3 regions of the Hafnia alvei genome follow, and region 2 is predicted to be linked to each of the others. Evidence: predicted binding sites of a transcription regulator. Region 2 holds the regulator's gene; each other region holds the start of a gene.

Region 1 (6,233 bases), 550 kb from region 2:
AGAGCACCTCAGCGTCTGGCGCTCGCGGTTTTGTGCGTGGACAATTCTATAACCGAGCCGGTGAGCTGATTGCGTCTACGGTGCAGGAAGGCGTAATCCGCCAGCGTTCGTAAAAACGAGCATCACTCATAACGCAAAAGGGCGGATTTCTCCGCCCTTTTCACCTCTGCAATTGAACGATAAAAAAGGAAACTACTGGTTGTACGCGTTCTCACCGTGACTGTTGACGTCTAAGCCTTCACGCTCTTGTTCTTCCGGCACACGCAGGCCAACACAAACATCGGCAATCTTGAAGGCAATTAACGCTGCCACACCGGACCAAACAATGCAGACCACAACGCTAAGAGCCTGCACGCCTAACTGATGACCCATCGTCACCCCTTCGGCATAACCGGTTCCTCCCAAAGACGTTGCAGTTAGGATACCCGTGGCTAAACACCCCACGATACCGCACACGCCATGTACACCGAATACGTCACAGGTATCATCCACCTTCAGCCAGCGTTTCAGCATCACCACGCCCCACAGCCCAGCGATACCCGCAATCAGGCCGAGCAACAGCGCGCCCCCCACTCCAACGGTGCCTGCGGCAGGCGTTACCGCAACCAGCCCAGCGATACAGCCAGAACACGCGCCCAGCAGAGAGGGTTTCCCGCGCGTCATCCACTCAGCTAATACCCAAGACAGAATCGCCCCCGCCGTCGCTACCACCGTATTCACAAAGGCCAGCGCGGCAATTTCATTCGCTGCACTTGCCGAGCCTGCGTTAAAGCCAAACCAACCGATATACAGAATCGCAGTTCCCATAAAGACCATCGGTAGGTTATGAGGCTTGAAGGCTTCTTTGCCAAATCCTGCACGCTTACCTAACAGATACGCACCAACCAAACCTGCAATCGCCGCATTAATATGCACAACCGTCCCACCCGCAAAGTCCAGCGCTCCGTCTGCCGCTAAATATCCACCGCCCCACACCATATGAGCCATCGGAATATAAGAGATCGTGAACCACAGTACGGCAAAAATTAGCACCGCCGAAAAGCGAATACGTTCTGCAAACGAGCCCACAATCAGACCAACGGTAATACAGGCGAATGAGCCCTGAAACGCAACGTGGATCATCTTGTAGAATGAGCCGGTTAAATCGGTTAGCCCAATCCCTTTCAGCATCACTTCATCTAGGTTGCCAAAAATGGCGTTACCGGAACCAAATGCCAAAGAGTAGCCATAGACAATCCACAGCACGCAGATGGCGGCAAACGTCACCATCACCTGCGTCATCAATGACAGCACGTTTTTGGAGCGTAATAATCCACCGTAAAATAGGCCAATACCGGGGATGGTCATAAACAGAACGAGCGCAGTACAAATCATCATAAAGGCGTTATCAGCCTTATCTGCTACGGCTGGCGTTGCGGCCATGGCGGCACCGGGTAGTAATAAAGCACTCCCCAGAGCTAAAGTGGATAAGCGTGTTTTCATCATTAATCCATCCCTATCTGTGTGAGTTATTAATTACAGAGCCGCTTCGTCGGTTTCACCGGTACGAATGCGAATAACGCGCTGTAGTTCGGCAACAAAGATTTTCCCGTCGCCAATTTTTCCGGTATAGGCTGATTTGCTGATGACATCGATCACCTCATCGAGCTGATCGTCAGCAATCGCCACATCAATTTTTACTTTGGGCAAGAAATTCACGTTGTACTCTGCCCCACGGTATAACTCGGCGTGGCCTTTCTGGCGGCCAAATCCCTTCACCTCGGTAACGGTCAATCCCTGGATCCCAACAGAGGAAAGGGCTTCACGTACGTCTTCCAGTTTGAACGGCTTAATCACCACGGTTACAAGCTTCATACGGCCTCTCCTCACATGACTTCGAATAATTTCGTCTACGCATTGATATGAGCAAAGGCTATGCCAACTTTGCATAAGGTTAGTCCGCGGAAGAAAATGCTGGTTTTAGGGAGGGAAAGACACGGTTACAGTAGATAAAACGTGAGGCATTTCTCAAAAACGCACCAATAGCGTGCAATCAGGGAATATACGGTGCATTTTTTTTACACAATTCAAAGCTACGATGCACTGCAAATGCACAGAGGCAATTGCCGTGATTGACGCTGCAGAAAACAAAAAGCCGGTGCTATGCATCCGTGGCATAACAACCGGCTTTGTAGCGATGGACAATATTTAGATCGTCGGTGATTCTTGATGCAATCCAGCCGCCAGCGCCTCTCCCACCAATTGCAGCTGATGCATTTGGTAGTAACGTCCCTGCTTCGCTAACAGCTCATGATGCGAGCCTTGTTCTACCGCCTGTCCTCGGTGCAGAACAAGAATAGAGTCAGCATCGACAATGGTCGACAAGCGATGAGCAATAACAATTAAGGTTGTTTGCTGGCGAATCACATTGAGCGCTTTCTGAATTGCCTGCTCGGTACCGGAGTCTATATTGGCCGTAGCCTCATCCAGAATGAGGATTTGAGGAGCCTGAACCAGCACACGCGCCATCGCTAACAGCTGTTTTTGCCCCACAGACAAATTATTACCCTGTTCACCCAGCTGGGTTTGAATCCCCTGCGGCCAGCTTCTGACCAGCGGTGCAAGCTGGACATCCTCCAGCGCTTTCCACACCTGATCCTCGCTGATATCACGGCCAAGCGTCACGTTATGCATAACCGACTCTGCCATCACCACAGGATCCTGCTGAACCATAGCCACGCCTTCACGCAGAACCTGATGGCTCAGCGTAGGGATCGATCGGCCATCAATACAGATCTCACCCTGATTAACCGGATAGTAACCCATCAGTAAATTAGCCAGCGTCGATTTACCGCTGCCGGTATGCCCTACCAAAGCCACAAATCCGCGCGATGCAATGTGCAGATTAATATCCTGCAAAACTGGGCGGCCTTCCCGATAGGCAAAAGTCACGTTGTTAACATCGACTCGCCCGCTCTGCAAAGGCTGAATGTCGCCGCCGTAGTTCTGTTGAGCATCATCCATCAACTCGAAAATGCGCTCCCCGGCAACAACGGCCTGCTGCATCATGGACTGTTGGCTGGTGAGCTCAATCAAAGGCTCATTCAGACGACCTAAATAGTTAATGAAAGCATAAAGCACGCCCACGCCAATCGAACCTTCGGCGCTGAAGCCAAACATCATTAACAATCCACAGAGGATCATCGCGGAGAAGAGGCTCAGCAACGGTCGCAGCAAAAAACCTTCCAGACGCAGTGTTTGCATACGCGCCTGATAATGAGAGCGGCTAACCTCCCCCATTTTCTCACCAAAGCGCGCCTGCTGGCGGAACTGTTGGATAACGCCCATGCCGTTGATCACTTCGTTAAAACCATCATTGATATCAGCAAGATAGCTACGAACGCGACGTACAATCGGCGTGCTGTAATGTTGATAAACCGCCATCACTACAAACACGGCGGGGAAAATACAAATAGAAATCAGTGCCATTCGCCAATCAAGGGTAAACATGGCCACCAGCATCGCACCAATCAGCGCCGCGCTTTTCAGCACCGTCGCCACCACCGTGACATAAAGATCTTTGATCACTTCAGTGTCGTTGGTCACTCGCGAAATAAGCTGCCCAACAGGCTGATTATCAAAAGCGGATAGAGGCTGACGCAGCGCAGCATCCATAACGTCGGTACGTAGCTGTTGTACGACGCCAACCGCCGCACGGTTGAACAATAATGCCTGCGCATACTGCAAGCCCGCGGCGGTAAATTCAAGCAGCAGATATAACAGTGCTAAGCCTGTCACCAACCCAAGTCTGAGATCGCCTTTGGCAACCACATTATCGATGAAGTAGCTGATGATAATCGGGCCACAAACTTCCGCAGCCGCAGCCACCCATAGCATAACCACGGCAATCGCCAACGGTTTTTTGTACGGGCCACCATAGGCGAGCAGGCGTTTCAGGGTGGGCCAGAGCTGTTTGATATTACGCATTATCTGGCTCCTGAATCTGCGAATCGGGTTCATCAAGCTGAGCTTCAATTTGCTGGAAGCGATGCATATCTCGATACCAACCGCGCTGTTGGCTCAGTTCAGTGTGCAAGCCACGCTGAGCCACAACGCCTTGCTGCAGAACAAGGATCTCGCTGGCTTCTGTCAGCGCAGAAAGACGATGAGCGCTGATAATCACCGTTCGATTCTCTCCCCATTCGCGCAGATTATGCAGAATTTGATATTCTGTGCGGCCATCAACCGCCGATAGCGCATCGTCGAGGATCAAAATCTCGGCATCTAATAGCAATGCTCGAGCGATAGAGATGCGCTGCTTTTGCCCACCGGACAGCATCACACCACGCTCTCCCACTTCGGTTTGATAGCCTTCGGGCAAGCGCAGAATATCCTCATGTACGCTGGCGAGCTTCGCCACGCGTTCAATGTCTTCTTGTGTTGCATCAGGTTTACCTAATGCAATATTCATGGCAACAGAATCCGAGAACAGGAACGGTGTTTGGCTCACCACGGCGAGCCGAGCGCGCCATTCATCAAGACGCAGCTCACGCAAAGAGATGCCGTGGAAACACACTTCCCCTTGGTCGGGATCAAACTGTCGCTGAATCAATGAGAGCAACGCGCTTTTGCCCGCGCCCGTTGGTCCGCACAGGCCTAGCATCTGACCCGGCGCGAGATTGAATTGGATGTTATGCAGTACAGGATGAGTCCCTTCGCTATAAGCGAAACGCTCGATATTAACACTAAGAGCACCTCGCCCCAGTGGTAAAGACCGTTCGCCGTCTTGAACGGTTGACGGCTCGGACAGCATGCTGCGAATACGGCTATAGGCCGCGCTACCGCGCTCCACGATGTTAAACATCCACGCTAATGCCAACATCGGCCAAATCATTAAGCCCAGATACATCACAAAACTGGTCAATTGCCCTAACGTCAGGTGACCATGAATCACCATCACCCCGCCGCCGCCGATCGCCAGCAAGTTGGCACAGCCAATCGCGATAAAAATCGTCGGGTTAAAGCGTGCATCGACCTTGGCCACGTGCATATTGCGGACACCGGCTTCAGCTGCAACGTCGGCAAAGCGTTTCGACTGATGATTTTCTAAACCAAAGGATTTAATCATGCGAATGCTGGTCAAGCTCTCTTGAGCCTGATCGTTGAGCATAGAGAAAGCCGCCTGCGCAGACTTAAACCGCGAGTGTAGCTGCGCGCCTTGATGCTTAATGACCATAGCCATAATCGGCATTGGAATAAGAGACAGCAGCGTCAGCTCCCAGCTTATTTGGGTGCTCATCACAAACAGCACCGCCAAGCCCATAACCAGCGAGTCCACCAGCGTCAATACACCTTCACCCGCGGCGAAAACAACGCGATCGACGTCGTTGGTCGCTCTAGCGATCAAATCGCCGGTACGGTGGCGGTGATAAAATGAAGGGGCTTGGTTACTGAGCTGACGATAATATTTTTCACGCAGTTCAACGGCCAGCAAATAGGACGCACCGAATAGCAGCACTCGCCACACATAGCGCAACAGATACACCACCACCGCGACGAGCAGTAAAATACCAATCCAAAACGCCAGCGTTGTCGCAGGCATATGCTGTTTTGACACGCCGTCAATCACGATGCCAACAATGCGCGGCGGCACCAGCTGCAAGATAGCGATAACGACTAATAAAAGTACGGCTCCCAGATATCGCCGCCATTCACGACGAAAATACCAGCCTAGTTGGGCAAATAATCTCACGTATTTTTATTCCATAGCCCGCTATGGGCTTTGATTTTGAATGCTGTATATATAAACAGCACTAGGATAACACCGATAGGAAACTTAGGTAACTGCGTGATGGGCAAATTTGTGTGCTTTATTCACCCACGGGCAAAAACGTGGTGCTTTTTATTTGTTCCATCGCAAAACTGGAAGTGACGTCACTTAAGCCTTTCACCGCATTCACCAATCGCTTATAAAAAGCATCGTAGCTTTTCATGTCCGCAACCTGCACCTGCATTAAATAATCGTACTCTCCTGCCATGCGATAAAACGCAAGGATTTCAGGCATGTGCTCAACCTGCTGCACAAAATGATGATACCACTCACTGCTGTGATGCTGGGTTTTGATCATAACAAACGCGGTCAGACCAAGGCCAAGCTTATCCTTGTCTAGCAGCGCCACACGCCCAACGATATAGCCCTCATCTTCTAGGCGTTTTAGGCGTTTCCAGCAGGGCGTAGAGGTCAAGTTGACCGC
Region 2 (6,233 bases):
TAAATTGCCTCTGCATATTTGGTTTTCTCTATGATTTTTTTGCGCAGGGTTGCGTCCATCAGTAAGTTAGCAGCGGTATTAGCATGATCTCATTTCCTTATCCTCGTTTAAATCAGGTATTTGACGCGCTTCTTGAGGAGACATTGCCTCAAGAAGAGTTAGCGCGGCGTTTTGCTGTCTCTACTCGAACCGTGCGAACCGATGTTACCGCGTTGAATGATATTCTGAGCCAATATGGTGCCGAGTTTGTGCATTTGCGGGGCAGCGGCTATCGATTAGACGTGCATGATGCCGACCGTTTTTCGCTACTACAGCAGCAAAGCCGAGCGACGCGAAGCGTTCCGCGCTCGGCAAAAGATCGTGTAACTCATCTATTGCTACGTTTTTTGGCACAGGGCGATCCAATCAAACTTGATGATGTGGCGGATAGCTGGTTTGTCAGCCGAGCATCGCTACAAAGTGATATGGCCGATGTGCGTGATATGGTGGGTAAGTACGGATTAACGATAGAAAGTAAGCCGCACTATGGCATGAAGCTGTTTGGTAGTGAGAACGCGGTGCGCGCCTGTTTGGCAAACCTGCTGTTTCAGTATCCTGCGGGCGACCCGCTGTTTGGTGAGCTGCGGGGCAAAGTATTGCCTGAAATTGATATTGCCCAACTGCGCGAACAGCTACACCTCACCATGCAGCAGTATCAAATCCGTTTAACAGATGAGGCGGAGCAGCAGTTGCTGATCTATTGCGGCATTATTTTGCACCGCATTCGCACCGGTTTTGTGTTAGAGGCGCTGGATGTTAGCGACGTTGAACCGGTGTTTACTCAGGCCGCGCGTGACGTTGCCCGTTACCTGGAAGAGCGATTTGGCTGCGGTATTCCTGAAACCGAAGCGGCCTATCTGAGCGTGCAAATTGCCGCCCGACGTATCACGGACGCCAGCAGCCTGCAAAATATCGACGGTGATGAAAACCACGCGCTGGTGAACCACATTCTTGATTTTATCAACGAGCATTATAACTACGATTTACGCGGTGATGAGCAACTGAGCAGCGATTTGCTATCGCATATTGCGACCATGATGACCCGTGCTAAGTACCAGATAAATATTCCTAACCCTCTGCTTGAGCATATCAAACAGCATTATCCGCTAGCGTACGATGTGACGCTGGCCGCGGTATCGAGTTGGGGAAAAAATATGCCCTATACCATTACCGATAATGAAATTGGCTATCTGGTTTTACATATTGGCGTGGGTTTAGAGCGGCATTATGACATTGGCTACGAGCGCCATCCGCAGGCATTACTGGTATGCGATTCTGGTATGTCTACGCTGCGCTTGCTGGAAACTAAGCTGAAACGTGAGTTTCCGCAGTTGATCGTCAATCAGGTGGATTCGTTAAGAGAGTATGAAAAGCTTGAACATATCGAAGAAGACTTTGTTATCTCGATGGTGAAAGTGCCTGAAAAGAATAAACCGATTGTGACCGTAGCCCCTTTCCCAACCAGTTTTCAGCTAGAGCAGCTAGCCAAACTGGTATTAGTCGATCGTACTAAACCTTATATGCTGGAAAAGTTTTTTGATGCGGCGCATTTCTGTATCTTGGATGAACCTGTTTCACAGGCTGATTTGTTTGCCCGAATTTGCCATCAGATCCAGCAGGAAGGGTATATCGACGCTGATTTCCATCCTTCGGTGGTTGAGCGTGAAAGCATTGTGTCTACGATGCTGGGCGAGGGCATTGCCTTACCCCATTCATTGGGATTGCTGGCCAAGAAAACGGTGATTTATACCGTGCTTGCTCCGCAAGGCGTGCGTTGGAGCGAGAACGAAACGGCGCATGTGATCTTCCTGCTCGCCATTAGCAAGCAGGATTACGAAGAGGCGATGGCTATTTACGACTTGTTCGTGACCTTTATGCGAGAACGCGCTGTAGGACGGTTATTGGCTAGCACTGACTTTGAACAGTTTAGGGCCATTGCGATGGATTGTTTGAGCCGCAGTTAATTCCATCCTATTGATAGAGTTGAATAAAAAAGCCTCTGCATGCAGAGGCTTTTAAATATAAAAATTTAACACTCAGTCTTCATCAAACCCGGCTTCAAACAACGAAATGACGGCTTCTAACGCTTTGTCTTCATCCGGCCCTTCGGCCTGAACCTCAATATGACCGCCTTGAGCAGAATCTAACATCAGAAGTGCGATAACGCTGCTGGCTTCAGCTTCAACGCCGCTTTCGTTACGCAGCAATACTTCAGCATCAAAGCCTTGAACCAGTTCAAACAATTTCATCGCTGGGCGAGCATGCATACCCAAACGGTTTTTGATTTCCACGGTTTGCTTTACGGTCATACAACGGGTGCCTATTTACGTTTTTCAAGCGTACGGTGGCGAGATTGCACGTTTTTCCCGCGTGAGCGGAAATAGTCTGCAAGCTGCTCCGCCACATAAACAGAACGATGTTTGCCGCCGGTACAGCCGATGGCTACCGTGAGATAGCTGCGGTTGTTGGTTTCCAGCATTGGCAGCCACTGTTCCAAATAGCTGCGTGTCTGATAAATAAAGTTATGCACTTCGGTATGACGATCCAAAAATGCAGCAACTGGTTTATCAAGGCCTGTCATTGGGCGCAGTTTGGGATCCCAGTGCGGGTTAGGCAGAAAGCGAACGTCGAAGACATAATCGGCATCAATGGGAATACCGTGTTTGAAGCCAAATGATTCAAATACCATCGTCAGCTCGCGCTCGCGTTTGCCAAGCAGGCGCGTACGCAGCATTTCAGCCAGTTCATGTACCGACATTTCGGACGTGTCGATAATAAGATCGGCGCGTGAGCGTAATGGCTCCAGCAAATCACTCTCTTCATCAATGGCGCTTTCGAGCGACAGATTTTTAGCTGAGAGAGGGTGCAGGCGACGGGTATCGCTGTATCGACGGATCAGCGTATTACGATCGGCATCTAAAAACAGCAGCTGCGGAGAGAAGCTGTCAGGCAGACTGTCCATCGCTATTTCCAAAACTTCTGGAGATTCTGGCATGTTGCGCACGTCAATACTGACGGCGGCGGAGGTTCCGCGATCGGCCAGAGAGCGAGCTAAATTTGGCAAGAGCTCAACGGGAAGATTGTCTACACAATAAAATCCCATGTCCTCAAGCGCACGTAACGCAACGGATTTCCCTGAACCGGAACGGCCGCTGACAATCATCAGCACCATGTCACAACTCCCCTTGAGTTCGGACAGCCGCATGGCTGTCTGTGGAAATTTGACCTCCCAAAGGAGGTCTATCACAAATTGTTATACCCAATGTAACGTGACGCAGCACATCCTGCCACTGTTTTGACAGCGTGCTAACGCATTATTCTGTAATGATTTTGTACAGCTCATCATCGCTTTGCGCGCTGCGTAGTTGGCGGCAGACGCCTTTATCGGCCAATTTCTGCGCCATGATAGCGAGTGTTTGTAAGTGGGTTTTGCATTGGTCTGCAGGGACCAGCAAGGCAAACAGCAGGTCAACGGGTTGATTATCGATAGCATCAAAGCTTATCGGCTGTTCTAGATGAATGAAAACCGCAATGGCTCGCAGGGTGTCTTCCTCAAGCTTGCCGTGAGGAATCGCAATGCCGTTGCCAATGCCGGTGCTCCCCATACGCTCACGCGTTAAGATCGCATCAAAGACGATCTGTGGTGGCAGGTTCAGCTGTGCAGCCGCCAGTTCGCTGATAATTTCCAGTGCGCGCTTCTTGCTGGAACAGTGAACTGCATTGCGTGTGCACTCCGGACTCAGTACGGAGGTTAATGGCATAGTTAAATCGTTACTCATCTCATCTTCTTCATTTAAATCAGACCAAAGGGCTGATTTTTCATGCTCCCCATGATGGCTTATCGGCCCGTTTCATGGAAGAAACAGGCCGATGAAGTCAGCAGGCGTTTAAACTATTTAAACGCTAGTGTTGTTTCAATTTGTCTTTATGTTTATTGAGCTGGCGCGCCAGTTTATCAACCAGAGTATCAATAGCAGCATACATATCTAGCTGCTCCGAGGTAGCATGCAGCTCACCGCCGTTAATATGTACCGTTGCTTCCGCAATGTGTTGGATTTTCTCCACGCTCAGTACGACATAAACCTGATTTATTCGGTCAAAATATTGCTCGAGCTTGCCAAATTTTGTGGTGACGAATTCGCGCAAAGCTTCGGTAATTTCGACATGGTGTCCGGTAATGTTGAGCTGCATAGTGTCTTCCTTCTCTGTTATGGTCAAACCAATTGTTTGCGTTGGTTTGACGGTGGGATGGACAAAGACTCTCGGTATTTCGCAACGGTACGTCTGGCAACCATAATACCCTGATCGGCAAGCAAGGTCGCTAGCTTGCTGTCGCTCAACGGTTTGGCAGGGTTCTCCGCCGCAACGAGTTTCTTCACTAGTGCACGGATCGCCGTTGAGGAAGCTTCGCCGCCATCTTCGGTGCTGACGTGACTTGAGAAGAAATATTTCAGTTCAAATATGCCTCGCGGGCTGTGCAGAAACTTCTGCGTTGTCACGCGCGAGATGGTGGATTCATGCATTTCGACCTGCTGGGCAATATCAGCCAGCACCATCGGCTTCATGAACTCAGCGCCATTATCAAAAAATGCCTGCTGCTGTTCTACGATACAGCGTGACACTTTCAGCAAGGTCTCATTACGGCTTTCCAGACTTTTAATCAGCCACTTCGCTTCTTGCAGATTGCTGCGGATGAACTGGGTATCGCTATCGCTTCGGGTTTGTGCGCCGAGCGAGACGTAATGCTGATTAATTTTGAGACGTGGAACGCTGTCCTGATTTAATTCAACGCCCCAACGGCCCTGATGTTTGTGCACCAAAACATCTGGGATCACGTAGTCGGATTCGCCGGTATTGATAGAAAGCCCTGGGCGCGGATCGAGCGTTTGGATCAGCTGCATCGCCGCTTTGAGGACATCTTCTTTTAGCTTAGTCGAACGCATCAGATTACGGAAATCGTGATTCGCTAAGAGATCTAAATGCTTATCAACAATGAGGCGTGCTTCGATAAGGAAAGGCGTTCCATCGGTGAACTGGGAGAGCTGAACCAGCAGGCAATCACGCAGATCGCGGGCGGCAACGCCAACGGGGTCGAAACGCTGTACGCGTTTAAGTACCGCTTCGACTTCATCCATCATGACGTGTTCATCGCCCATGCTCTCTAAAATATCGTCGAGAGAAGAGGTGAGGTAGCCAGTATCATCCACGGCATCGACGATGGCGGTGGCAATAGCCAGATCGGTATCGCTAAACGGGGTGAGTTCAACTTGCCACATTAGATAATCTTGCAGGGTCTGGGTAGTTTCCCCCTGATAGATCGGTAGCTCGTCGTCGCTGTAGTCCGTTCCTGTTCCTGATGGGGTGCCAGCCGTATAAATTTCGTCCCATGTGGCATCGAGAGGAAGTTCTTCCGGCATATCCGGCTGCTCTAGCTGTTCGCGTGTGTCCAGCTCTTCGTTGACTTCTTCCGTTGAAGTTTCGATTTCATCGTGAGTGTCATCTTGTTCAAGCAGCGGGTTGCTTTCTAATGCTTGTTGAATCTCTTGCTGAAGCTCTAGCGTTGATAATTGCAACAGGCGAATCGCCTGCTGCAGCTGTGGAGTCATCGCTAGCTGCTGACTTAGCCTGAGTTGCAAACCTTGCTTCATAATCGCGAGCTCATTTCCATTGGTGTAAGCAGAGTGCCTGCTAAACTAAAAAGAGTCCGGCCGCATGAAGACCACCGTGCGGTATACCCTGCACGATGGCGCAGAGTAAATATGACGCAAGATAGCCGCCGTTACAGACGGAATTCTTCACCCAGATAGACGCGTTTAACCTGCTCATCGGCCAAGATTTCAGATGGCGTACCATGAGCAATCAGGTTGCCCTGGTTCACGATATAAGCACGTTCACAAACGTCTAGCGTTTCACGCACGTTATGGTCGGTAATCAATACGCCCAAACCGCGGTCGCGCAGGTGTTCGATAATTTTTTTAATATCAATAACAGAGATTGGGTCAACGCCCGCAAAAGGTTCATCTAACAGGATAAACTTAGGATTTGCGGCTAGAGCGCGTGCAATTTCAACGCGGCGGCGTTCACCACCGGACAGCGATTGTCCGAGGTTGTCACGCAGATGAGCGATGTGGAACTCTTCCATTAGCTCATCGGCACGATCGGCACGCTGCTCTTTGGTTAGATCTTCGCGAATC
Region 3 (6,233 bases), 700 kb from region 2:
CGCCAAGAATTACAAGCTTCGCAGACTAACTTTGACTTGTTCATGAAGATCCCAGGTATAACGATGAGCCGGCCTGAAATCGGTAGGATCATGGAAAAAGCCCAGGCGGATCAGGTTTCAAGCGCGTTGGCGAATATTGGCTTACTGGAAAATTTCACCACACCAGAACAACTGCAACAGTCCATGACCAGCTATCAAGAATCTCGTGTGAAGGTGCGGAAAGAATATGATGACCAGTACGCCAACTATGTGAACCTGCGTCAGGAAAATCTGGTCAAGGCGAGTGCCGATAGCACGGCCTCTTACACGTTCTCCATTCAAATCATGTGCGCTATTTTAGTTGCCGTAGTGGTGCTATTTATCATTGCTTACTTCTGGCTGGATCGCATCTTGGTGAAGCCATTGAACAAGGTATCCGGCTATTTTGCCCAAATTGGTAAAGGCGATCTTCGCCACCCGATTGACGTCGAAAACAATAATGAAATCGGTAAGTTATGCGCCGCACTGCAAGAGATGCAATATGAACTGATTGAAACCGTGAAGTCCATTCGCGACGGCGTGGAGTCGATTAATATTGGCACTCAAGAAATTGCAGCCGGCAACACCGACCTCTCCAGCCGTACGGAAGAGCAGGCATCCGCGCTAGCAGAAACGGCCGCCAGCATGGAGCAGATATCGTCTACGGTTAAGCTCAACGCGGATAACGCCGTGCAAGCCTCCTCCATGATCCAAACATCGGCTTCTATCGCTCATGAAGGCGAGCAGCAGATGAAGAACATGACCACCAAAATGCACACCATCAAAACCAATGCGCAAAAGATGGGCGATATCATTAGCGTCATCGACAGCATTGCTTTCCAAACTAATATACTGGCTCTGAATGCCGCCGTGGAGGCCGCTCGTGCAGGCGAAGCCGGGCGTGGATTTGCCGTTGTCGCCAGCGAAGTGCGTAACCTTGCCCAACGCTCTGCACAGTCAGCAAAAGAAATTAACAGCCTGATTTCTGAATCTGCCTACCAAATTCAAGAAGGTGCGGAACTGGCAGATAAAACGGGGTCAACAATCGCAGAAATGACCAGCGCCATCTCGAAGGCAAGCACGATGATGGACAGCATCTCTTACGCCTCTGAAGAGCAAAGCCGTGGAGTAGAACAAATACGCGTAGCCATCACCCAAATGGATCAGGTCACTCAACAAAATGCGGCCTTGGTCGAGCAGGTCGCAACCACAGCCGCAAACGTTGAAGATCTCTCAGGCAGCCTCACACAGGCCGTCGCCGTCTTTCAAATTAATGGCCAAACCACAAAAACGGTAAAAAACTCTACGGCAGTAAAAACGGCAGAAATGCTAGATGATGAAAACTGGATCTAATTTTTAGGTATAAAAAAGGGCACCCTAAGGTGCCCTAATATCAGACTTAAACAATCGTTAAAGAAGATTAGTCTTCTTTAGGGCCACGAGCTGCGCGGCGACGGTCGTTTTCAGTCAGGTGACGTTTACGGATACGTACAGAAACCGGAGTCACTTCTACCAATTCGTCGTCATCGATGAATTCTAGAGCCTGTTCCAGAGACATTTTAATCGCAGGAACCAGGGTAGTTGCTTCATCAGTACCAGACGCACGCATGTTGGTCAGTTTCTTACCGGTCAAGCAGTTAACGGTCAGGTCGTTAGAACGAGTATGAATACCGATGATCTGGCCTTCATAAACTTCTGCACCGTGACCCAAGAACAGCTTACCGCGATCCTGCAGACCGAACAGAGCAAACGCAACCGCTTTACCCTGACCGTTAGAGATCAGCACGCCGTTCTGACGCTGGCCGATTTCGCCTGGACGTACATCGTCGTAATGGCTGAAGGTGGAGTACAGCAAACCAGTACCAGAAGTCATAGTCATGAATTCAGTACGGAAGCCGATCAGGCCACGCGCAGGGATGATGTAATCCAAACGGATACGACCCTTGCCATCTGGAACCATGTTTTTAACGTCGCCCTTACGTTCACCCATGGCTTGCATGACTGAACCCTGGTGCTGCTCTTCGATATCCAGAGTTACGTTTTCAAACGGTTCTTGCATACGGCCATCAATCTTACGGTTGATAACCTTAGGACGAGATACTGCCAGCTCGAAACCTTCACGACGCATGTTTTCGATCAGAACCGACAGGTGAAGTTCACCACGGCCTGAAACGCGGAATGCATCAGCATCTTCAGTTTCTTCAACGCGCAGAGCAACGTTGTGTACCAGTTCTTTCTGCAGACGCTCCAGGATCTGACGGGAGGTCACGTATTTACCTTCTTTACCGCAGAACGGAGAGGTGTTTACGCAGAAGTACATGGTTACAGTTGGTTCATCAACGCTCAGAGCAGGCAGAGCTTCAACATTACCCACTTCACAAATAGTGTCGGAAATGTTCAGTTCACCCAGACCGGTGATTGCGATGATGTCGCCAGCTTCAGCAACGTCAGCTTCGATACGCTCCAGACCCATGTGGGTCAGAACTTTACCGACTTTACCGTTACGAGTTTTGCCTTCGCTATCGATCAAAGTAACCTGTTGGTTAGGTTTGATTTTACCGCGTTTGATACGGCCGATACCGATAACGCCAACGTAGTTGTTGTAGTCCAGCTGAGAAATTTGCATCTGGAAAGGTGCGTCAGCTTCAACTTGTGGCGGAGATACATGGTCAACAATCGCTTGATACAGCGGAGTCATGTCGTCGGCCATATCGTTATGGTCCAGACCCGCAATACCGTTCAACGCAGATGCGTAAACGATTGGGAAGTCCAGCTGCTCGTCGGTTGCGTCCAAGTTAACGAACAGGTCGAATACCTGATCGACAACCCAGTCAGGACGTGCGCCCGGACGGTCAACTTTGTTGATAACCACAATTGGTTTCAGACCGTTAGCAAATGCTTTTTTGGTCACGAAACGGGTCTGCGGCATAGGGCCATCCATTGCGTCAACAACCAGCAGTACCGAGTCAACCATAGACATTACACGTTCAACTTCGCCACCGAAGTCAGCATGCCCCGGGGTATCCACGATGTTGATACGGTAGTCTTTCCAATTAATGGCGGTGTTTTTCGCGAGGATGGTAATCCCACGCTCTTTCTCCAAATCGTTGGAGTCCATTACGCGTTCAGTTGCTTCTTCACGTTCACCGAACGTGCCGGATTGTTGTAGCAACTTGTCAACCAGGGTGGTTTTCCCATGGTCAACGTGCGCAATAATGGCGATGTTACGCAGATTTTCGATCACAGCTTTGCCTCAGGCATTAGAAATAGCGCGCTATTGTACACGTAATAAGCGAGGGACTAAACAAGATCACAAGCATCTCTTATAAACAACCGTAAAAAGGTGAGTTTGTGATCCTATTCACGATGCCAAACGGCGCGGGAATGAACAATTTGCACTGGAATGGTGCATATGAAATCTTACACTGCACCATTCTGGTGCGGAATTCGATTCTGGTGCATAGTCTCCTACCACCAGATACGCCAATTATGCGCTTTCCGAGCGATTTGTAAAGTTGGCATGGTTTTAGCTTGTATAAATTTATGGTGAAAAAACCATTTATATATACAGATTCGTTCCACGACGACCTTAGGCAACCGGGAGTAGAGTATGTCCGCTGAACACGTATTAACAATGCTGAATGAGCATGAAGTCAAATTCGTAGACCTGCGTTTTACTGATACGAAAGGTAAAGAACAGCACGTTACGATCCCTGCTCATCAAGTCAATGCCGACTTCTTCGAAGAAGGTAAAATGTTTGACGGCTCCTCTATCGGCGGCTGGAAAGGTATCAACGAATCCGACATGGTGCTGATGCCAGATGCAAGCACTGCGGTTCTGGATCCGTTCTTTGAAGAACCGACTCTGATTATCCGTTGCGACATTCTTGAGCCAGGCACCATGCAGGGCTACGACCGCGACCCGCGCTCCATCTCTAAACGTGCAGAAGATTACCTGCGCGCTTCAGGCATCGCAGATACCGTTCTGTTTGGGCCTGAACCAGAATTCTTCCTGTTCGATGACATTCGTTTTGGCAGCAGCATTCGTGGCTCCCACGTAGCTATTGACGATATCGAAGGCGCATGGAACTCCAGCACCAAATACGAAGGCGGCAACAAAGGCCATCGTCCAGCGGTGAAAGGCGGCTATTTCCCAGTGCCTCCTGTCGATTCTTCACAGGATATCCGTTCTACCATGTGTCTAACCATGGAAGACATGGGTTTGGTGGTTGAAGCTCATCACCATGAAGTTGCAACAGCCGGTCAGAACGAAGTGGCAACCCGCTTCAATACCATGACCAAAAAAGCTGACGAAATTCAGATTTACAAATACGTGGTTCACAACGTGGCTCACGCATTCGGCAAAACAGCCACCTTTATGCCAAAACCAATGTTTGGCGATAATGGTTCTGGTATGCACTGCCATATGTCTCTGTCTAAGAACGGGACTAACCTGTTCGCAGGCGACAAATACGCTGGCCTGTCTGAAATGGCGCTGTACTACATTGGCGGCGTAATCAAACATGCTAAAGCAATCAATGCGCTGGCAAACCCAACGACTAACTCCTACAAGCGTTTGGTCCCTGGCTACGAAGCTCCAGTTATGCTGGCTTACTCTGCCCGTAACCGTTCTGCTTCTATCCGTATTCCAGTTATCGCCAGCCCGAAAGGACGCCGCATTGAAGTTCGCTTCCCAGATCCAGCGGCTAACCCATACCTGTGCTTCGCTGCACTGTTGATGGCAGGCTTGGACGGTATTGCGAACAAAATCCATCCTGGCGATGCTATGGATAAGAACCTGTACGATCTGCCACCAGAAGAAGCGAAAGAGATCCCTACCGTTGCGGGTTCTCTGGACGAAGCGCTGGCCTGTCTGGATGCTGACCGTGAATTCTTGACCCGCGGTGGTGTGTTCACTAACGACGCGATCGATGCTTACATCAAACTGCGTCAGGAAGAGATGGAACGTGTGCGCATGACGCCACATCCTGTTGAGTTTGAACTGTACTACAGCGTTTAAATCCGGCGTTTAAAACCAGCGTCTTAAAACACGCTCATACGCTTGGCACGCCTTATGGCGTGCCGCTAAAAGATTCAAATTGGTTCGTCGATTTTTTGTTGCCGTGGAAACTTTATACCCATCTTCGGATGGGTTTTTTTCTCCACTTTTTTTGAGCACCTAACTGATGGGCACCAGCAGAGAAATTTTTTTAACTCGCCAAATCCCACGGTTTTGAAAGCATGCTAAAGTGCATTTATCTAATTTGCACCAAAACAGTGCAGGAGCCCGCAGTATGGCCGACCAATCCATGACCGATGCGCAAACCGCACGCAAACAGCCTGATCCCGGGCAAATTCTCAATTCTCTGATTACCTGCGTATTGTTGCTCGATCGCAATCTGGCGATTCATTACGCCAATCCTGCCGCGCAACAGCTGTTAGCCCAAAGCTCGCGCAAATTATTCGGCACTCCACTCCCAGACTTATTAGGCTACTTCTCGCTGAATATTCGCCTGATGCACGATAGCCTGCACGCCGGACAGGGGTTTACCGATAATGAAGTCACGCTGGTTATCGATGGTCATGCCCACATTATGGCGCTCACGGCACAACCCATGAGTGATGACTTTATCCTGTTGGAGCTCTCACCAATGGATAGCCAGCGCCGCCTAAGCCAAGAGCAGCTCCAGCATGCACAGCAGGTTGCCGCCCGCGATTTAGTGCGTGGGCTGGCTCATGAGATTAAAAACCCGCTCGGCGGGTTACGCGGCGCGGCGCAGCTATTAGCCAAAGCATTGCCCGATCCTTCGCTGACCGAATACACCAAGGTCATCATCGAGCAGGCAGACCGCCTGAGAAATTTGGTCGATCGTCTATTAGGCCCACAGCGCCCCGGTCAACACGTCACACAAAGTATTCATCAGGTGGCAGAACGCGTTTGCCAGCTGGTTTCGCTTGAATGCCCCAACAACGTCACGCTGGTTCGGGATTATGATCCGAGCCTGCCGGAGCTTGAGCACGATCCAGAACAGATTGAACAAGTGCTGCTAAATATCACCCGCAATGCGCTCCAAGCGCTTGGAAACGCGGGTGGCACGATTACCTTGCGCACGCGAACCGCATTTCAGCTCACGCTGCATGGCGAACGTTATCGTTTAGCGGCGCGCATTGATATTGAAGATGATGGTCCGGGGATCCCCGCCCATCTGCACGAT

The links. The regulator sigma-54, encoded in region 2, starts transcription at its own class of promoters, with help from an activator protein. The targets are predictions, from matches to a motif close to GTTGGCACANNTTTCGCTNT.
Region 1: the regulator sigma-54 is predicted to act here: its motif matches at 1,903-1,922, upstream of glnK (P-II family nitrogen regulator).
Region 3: the regulator sigma-54 is predicted to act here: its motif matches at 3,533-3,552, upstream of glnA (glutamate--ammonia ligase).

What each region holds. Positions count from the first base shown of each region.
Region 1 is NZ_OZ061315.1:3,526,305-3,532,537, forward strand. Features, by position in the region: gene tesB (acyl-CoA thioesterase II) at 1-113, shown strand, start outside; gene amtB (ammonium transporter AmtB) at 193-1,485, opposite strand; gene glnK (P-II family nitrogen regulator) at 1,516-1,854, opposite strand; gene AB3Y96_RS16700 (SmdB family multidrug efflux ABC transporter permease/ATP-binding protein) at 2,188-3,966, opposite strand; gene AB3Y96_RS16705 (SmdA family multidrug ABC transporter permease/ATP-binding protein) at 3,959-5,731, opposite strand; gene AB3Y96_RS16710 (Lrp/AsnC family transcriptional regulator) at 5,850-6,233, opposite strand, start outside.
Region 2 is NZ_OZ061315.1:4,079,779-4,086,011, reverse strand. Features, by position in the region: gene AB3Y96_RS19090 (transcription antiterminator) at 84-2,003, shown strand; gene npr (PTS phosphocarrier protein NPr) at 2,076-2,348, opposite strand; gene rapZ (RNase adapter RapZ) at 2,360-3,211, opposite strand; gene ptsN (PTS IIA-like nitrogen regulatory protein PtsN) at 3,354-3,818, opposite strand; gene hpf (ribosome hibernation promoting factor) at 3,943-4,230, opposite strand; gene rpoN (RNA polymerase factor sigma-54) at 4,254-5,687, opposite strand; gene lptB (LPS export ABC transporter ATP-binding protein) at 5,819-6,233, opposite strand, start outside.
Region 3 is NZ_OZ061315.1:4,784,342-4,790,574, forward strand. Features, by position in the region: gene AB3Y96_RS22200 (methyl-accepting chemotaxis protein) at 1-1,371, shown strand, start outside; gene typA (ribosome-dependent GTPase TypA) at 1,439-3,262, opposite strand; gene glnA (glutamate--ammonia ligase) at 3,629-5,038, shown strand; gene glnL (nitrogen regulation protein NR(II)) at 5,328-6,233, shown strand, end outside.